2 regions of the Paenibacillus sp. PK4536 genome follow, and region 1 is predicted to be linked to the other one. Evidence: riboswitches for the same ligand, from Rfam matches in the RefSeq annotation. Region 1 holds a riboswitch; the other holds the start of a gene.
The links. Region 1 has a riboswitch for glycine ahead of gcvT (glycine cleavage system aminomethyltransferase GcvT). Riboswitches for the same ligand answer to the same signal wherever they lie in the genome.
Positions count from the first base shown of each region.

Region 1 (3,216 bases):
CAGTTCACAGATATAGGACTGAAATTCAAAGATCGCTTGTAATTCACCTTGACTGATCTCTGGTTGATATGGAGTATACGCTGTATAAAATTCAGAACGAGAAATTACATGATTAATCACAGATGGCAAATGGTGATCATACAATCCTGCACCCAGAAAGCTAGTGTACCGATCTGTATCTGCATTTTGCCCTGCAAGACTAGACATATGACGAGTCAGTGTATATTCATCCAGCATTTCAGACATAGGCATGGTGCCTTGATAACGAAGAGATGCCGGAATATCTGTAAATAAATCCTCTATCGAAGAAGCACCAACAACCTCTAACATCTCTGCTTCATTCTGTGGGGTCATTGGAATATAACGATGCGATTTCATAAAGGTAGACTCCTTTGGGGCAACATATCAGTCGCCTTGTAATTTTATTTAGTGACAGAAGATGCTCGTTTGTAGAAAGGTGCTTTCACCACTTCAGCTTTGAGCATTTTACCGCGAATCTCAAGTTCTATCGGTGTTCCTAGAGCAGCACTGTCAGCTTCAATTAAAGCAAGTCCAAGATTACGCTTAAGTGTAGGAGATTGAGTTCCTGTCGTCACTTCGCCGATTTGTCGACCGTTCTGGTAGACAGGATAGTGCGGGCGAGGAATACCACGGTCGATCATTTCTACACCCACTAATTTACGAGACAATCCTTTTTCTTTTTGCGCGACTAGAGCTTCTTTGCCTGTGAAATGTTCTTTGTCCAACTTTACAAAATAGCCAAGTCCCGCTTCGAGTGGAGAAATATCTGCCGACAGCTCTTGACCATACAGAGGAAGACGAGCTTCAAAGCGAAGCGTATCCCGTGCACCCAGTCCACAAGGAATCAAGCCAAGCGGTTCACCTGCTTGCAATAGCTTTTCCCAGATGAGAGGAGCATCTGTTGCAGATACATATAGTTCATAACCATCTTCACCGGTGTAACCTGTACGAGAGATGAGCGCATGAACACCAAAAATCTCAGCTTTTTCGATAAAAGAAAATCCTGCCAGTTCAGCATAACGATCGCTTTGTGTAGCCGCTTGTAAAATAGCAACCGCTTGAGGACCTTGTAAAGCAATCAAAGCGGTTTGTTCTGAAATGTTCTCAAGAGTGACATTGGCAGGCAAAGACTGCTTCATCCAATCGATATCCTTATCAATATTCGAGGCATTGATCACGAGCATATAATGTTCTTCGCCCAGACGATATACCAATAGATCATCGACTACACCACCTGTTGGATAGCACATTAATGTATATTGGGCTTGTCCATCTTGCAAGCGAGAAGCATCGTTAGTTAATAATTGTTGCAAATAGGCAAGGGAACCTTCACCTGAAATGATCACTTCACCCATATGAGAAACATCAAATAATCCAGCTTGTTCACGAACCGCTTCATGTTCTTTTTGAATTCCTGTAAATTGAACAGGCAATTCCCAACCGCCAAAATCGATACAGCGTGGGGAACCGGATTGAGCATAAAGAGGAAAAATCGGCGTACGCTTCAGTTCTGTTGTCATGATCGTCACCTCATCGAATTAGTTTGTAGCGAAAAATCGCATATATCATTTTTTGTGAAAAAAGAATAAAATCATCCGAAAAAGCTCAACAAAAAAGACAGAGAGAAAAGGAAATAAGCAGGTACTATACCTGAAATATTTCTTTTTCTCCCTGTCCTTGATACCTGAGAGTTACCTTGTGCTCAATAGCTTATAAGCAACAAGTTTCCCCTTGGGTGATTGGTTGTTATCATTCGGATATTCGTCGGTGACCGAATGATGCCAATTCTCTCCAGAGCTGCGTCCGGTACAGGTCCCTTTTACCTGAGAGATTCACCATTACTGGCTTACTCCTTCGGCGCTGTCATGGTTCTGAACAGTCTCTCCCTGTACTTTCATTCGCTACATATGATGTTATGTATTTCCGAACATTAAGTATTGAAACAGTGATGAATGTATGTATATTATATTAATACTTGATTCAAAAAGCAATGTCAAGAGTATTGACAGTATAATCTGCCTTGCTATACGCTTGTGTGCATGAAGACATTACAACCATGAACCGGAGGAATGAACAATGAGTGAGATTAAAGATCAATTGCTGTATAGTGCAGAACATGAATGGGTAGAGCGTATTAGTGATGATACGGTTCGTATCGGTATTACTGATTTTGCTCAACATCAGCTAGGAGATATCGTATTTGTTGAATTGCCACAAGCAGGTGCAGAAGTTGCTTCTGAAGCTGTAATCGGCACGATTGAATCGGTCAAAACAGTATCTGATCTTTTTAGCCCGGTGACAGGTACGATCACTAATTTTAATCCTGAATTGGAAACAGAACCTGAACTGGTGAACTCTGATCCTTACGGACGTGGCTGGATGGTTGAAGTTAAAGTCAGTGGTGACCTAGATAGTGCATTATCAAACCTTTTGAGTGCAGAAGCTTATGCTGAACACGCCCAAGACTAACTCATAATACTGTCAATCTATACAAAAGAAGGATATAAAATCTATTTATATGTATTGTAACAAGAACAAGACTGAAAACCTAGATGGGGATCAGTCTTTTTTTGTTATGTATATTTTTGATACAGGTAATTAAAGTGCACAATAACGACATTCTTTTTTATTTTAGGTTGGAGGAATCTTCATAATACGATAGAATGATTAAATAAAGCAAAAATAGAATTTTTTTACATAGATCTAATAATGAATGTACACTGCGACATGTACAACATACCTATTTTATTGATGATTACCTCTGGAGGGGAGATTGTTGTCTAAATATCTATATCGTTTATTTCTGATTATGGTGATATTGGGATCGTTACCTGTACTGGTAATCGGGATATTTTCTTATACGTTGGCGGCAGGTGATGTCGAGCAGAAAGTGCAAGACGGTAATGCACAATTATTAAATGAAACTCAATTACGTGTAGATCAAGTACTCAAAACATTGCAGTTGTCTGCTGTACAATATGTCAATTCGCCGTTTGTTACGGAAACGATGAAGCAACCTTTGCAATCGGGAGACTTTGAAAAAATACGTAATTTGACGACCGGATTTAATAATTTGCAAACGATTACATCGCTAGATCAGATACGTTTAATTAACTTTGAGCATAACTGGGTAGTCTCAGGAACATCATTCAGTCAAGTATCTGATGCAGAAGATCAAAGTGTGCTTCGATCATA
Region 1 covers NZ_CP126313.1:4,964,523-4,967,738, reverse strand. Annotated here, with positions in the region: gene gcvPA (aminomethyl-transferring glycine dehydrogenase subunit GcvPA) at 1-378, opposite strand, end outside; gene gcvT (glycine cleavage system aminomethyltransferase GcvT) at 423-1,541, opposite strand; glycine riboswitch at 1,822-1,919, opposite strand; gene gcvH (glycine cleavage system protein GcvH) at 2,098-2,490, shown strand; gene PO903_RS21940 (helix-turn-helix domain-containing protein) at 2,798-3,216, shown strand, end outside.

Region 2 (3,216 bases), 180 kb from region 1:
ACAACAATTTATCGGAATATTAAGGAAAGGTTTGAAGAAAAATCGAAAAAAGTCGTTTTATTATAAACGACTTTCTTCATTTCACTTCAAATAGTTCATGCGAGGAAGTTAATTTTTATTTTCTTGTCTTCTACGTCTTAATTCTTCAGTAATTTTGCGTCCGGTTGGTGTCTGTGCTAATCCTCCGCGGGCCGTCTCACGATGCTCACTTGGCATAGAACGTCCGACTTGTAACATCACATCGACCACTTCATCTGATGGAATAGCGCTACGCACTCCAGCAAGTCCCATATCTGCCGCTGCTAACGCATTCACTGCACCTAATCCGTTACGAACAATACAAGGAATTTCGACAAGTCCAGCGACCGGATCACAGATTAATCCCAGTGTATTTTTGAGAGCCAATCCTACAGCATGCATAGCTTGCTCGGGTGTACCTTTACGCATCTCGACCATCGCTCCTGCTGCCATCCCAATTGCTGAACCGACTTCTGCCTGACATCCACCTTCTGCGCCTGAGATCGAAGAATTGTTGGCAATCACATAACCGATCGCTCCTGCTGCAAATAGTCCTAGAACCATATGAGCATCATCCCAACCAAAACGTTCTTGCGAACTGACAAATACGCCAGGAATAATGCCACATGAGCCTGCGGTTGGTGTAGCAATAATACGACCCATCGAAGCATTGACTTCAGATACAGCTAGCGCATACGCCATCGCACGAGTAGCATCACTGCCTGAAGAAGTTTCTCCACTTAACATATACTCATGCACACGGCGTGCATCTCCGCCCGTTAGACCGCTTCGTGAAACGGTATCTTCTGTAATTCCGCGATGTACTGCTTCTTTCATCACTTGATAATAATCTGCCATCTGCTGGATCACTTCAGGTTCACTAACCCCTGTTTCTTTTACTTGTTCTTCAATCATCAGTTCCGCAATCGTGAGTGAACGTTCTTCACATAACCGAACAATATCTTTTAACGTGCGAAATTGCATATTCTATACTCTCCTTTGTCTTTCATTTACTTCAAGTCTATAACAGCCGCACGAGTTACATAAGGCAATTGTAAAATACGATTCAACACATGCGGATCAGGCGCAGTATCCAATTCGATAACAGTCATCGCTTCACCACTACGAGCTTTGCGATCCACATCCATAAATCCAATATTGAGTTCCGCATCACTAAGTGTGCGTGTAATATCAGCCAGTACACCTTTACTATCCGTGTGTTCTACAGCAAGCATCGGATACTGACCAGAGCCTCGTACATCGAATCCATTTAATTCATGAATCTCAATATTTCCGCCACCGATCGAAGCACCTGCTACTTCAGCTGTTTCTGTTCCATGCTGTACAATAATTCGCACAAAGTTAGGATGCGGATAATTGCCTGTGCCTTTATCAAAAGAAATCGTTATCCCTTGACGATCGGCTTCTTCTGCTGCATCTGGTAAGCGATCATCATCGGTATCATAATCAAGCAGACCACCGACAAGTGCTAGATCTGTACCATGTCCCCAGTACGTTTCTGCAAACGAACCATACAAAACAATCTTTACATGCTCAGGGCATACTCCTAAAAAATGACGAGCCGCTCTTCCTAGACGAGCTGCTCCTGCTGTATGTGAACTAGACGGTCCTACCATCGCCGGCCCTATAATATTGAATACATTTTTAAAACGCATAAATTCCTCTTCTCCCTTATCACCAAAATATGCGCGCACAAAAAAAGACAGGGAATAGCCCGCGCGTGGCTTATTCCTCTGTCCTCGTTACCTGAGAGTTTGGACCGAATCGTATCGGTTGTACTCCTTGGGTGGCTGGTATGCTCTCTCCAGAGTTGCATCCGATAGCGGTTCGGGTACCTGAGAGATTAATCAATCATCGCCAAATGATTAACTTGCTCCTTCGGTGGTGGATCACATACATCCACAGACTCTCCCTCTATCTTCATGTGCAGTTATTTATTTGAATGGTTCGTTATTAGTTAAATCACGTGAATACGTTCGATACCTTTAGCTTAATTCAGCACACCTGACACTGTCAATTGATTGATTTGAAAAAGGATACTTTTGTGCATAAAGACAACAAAGTCCTTTCCCGATATGCTCGAAAAAGGACTTTGATAGGACTAGCATAGTATCATTTATCTATCTATACTTGTAGATACAACTATCCTCGTAATAACGATTCTGCGCCATCTACAAATATCTCTGTACCTGTTACATGTGAAGCTTCACTAGAAGCCAAGAATAGCACTAGATTAGCCACTTCTTCGATTTTACCAGGTTCGCCTTTAAGCGGATGATCGCCTTCTGGGAATTCCATTGGAATTTCGACTTCTTTTAGATCGTCACTTGGATACGTATTGTCGTCGATTTCGGTATCGATCGCTCCCGGACAGACCGCATTAACTCTGATTTTATAGCGTGCAAGTTCTAGCGCCGCCATTTTCATAAATGCTACTTGCGCTGCTTTGGTTGAAGCATATGCAGAGAATCCTACATTAGAGAATACACGATTACCATTGATTGAACTTGTAATAATAATACTACCGCCCTTTTCTTTCAAATGAGGGATAGCGTATTTTACAGTTGCAAATGTGCCTCGTAAATTAATCTCTACCGTTTGATTCCAATCATCTATTTCTAATGTTTCAATAGGGGCTTTGCTACCATTGATTCCTGCATTCGCAAATACAATATCCAATTGACCTGCTTCAGCCACTACTTGTTTCATAGCACTTTCAATCATTTCTGGTTTGGAAATATCGCACTCAATCACATATGCTTTTCCGCCAGCTTTTTCAATTTCGGCTTTGGTTTCTTCTGCATTTTCAGGCGTACGATCTAACATATATACAACAGCACCTTCTGCCGCAAATCGTATCGCTGATGCTTTACCTATTCCTGATCCGCCACCTGTTACTGCTGCTACTTTACCTACTAATTTTGTTTCTGCCATGTGGATAAACCTCCATATTTCAGAATGTGTTTGTACTAGATAACTGTTTTTTGATACTCACAACGTTATCTGTTTTCCTATTGTAAGTACCCTAGCAGACAGAACAATGAAACAGATGACAACGTATTATTCGATAGAATGTGCAGAATCATTCTTTTTGGGCTTCGGTAAAAGAACAGAAAAGACAGAACCTTCATTCGGTCTCGATACAAAACTTAATTCACCCTTATGATCGTTAACAAT
Region 2 covers NZ_CP126313.1:4,786,359-4,789,574, forward strand. Annotated here, with positions in the region: gene sdaAA (L-serine ammonia-lyase, iron-sulfur-dependent, subunit alpha) at 109-1,002, opposite strand; gene sdaAB (L-serine ammonia-lyase, iron-sulfur-dependent subunit beta) at 1,029-1,694, opposite strand; glycine riboswitch at 1,771-1,849, opposite strand; glycine riboswitch at 1,853-1,963, opposite strand; gene PO903_RS21185 (SDR family oxidoreductase) at 2,182-2,973, opposite strand; gene PO903_RS21190 (PAS domain-containing sensor histidine kinase) at 3,100-3,216, opposite strand, start outside.
Region 2: it holds a riboswitch for glycine, as region 1 does, so the genes downstream of both, sdaAB (L-serine ammonia-lyase, iron-sulfur-dependent subunit beta) here and gcvT (glycine cleavage system aminomethyltransferase GcvT) in region 1, are expected to answer to the same signal.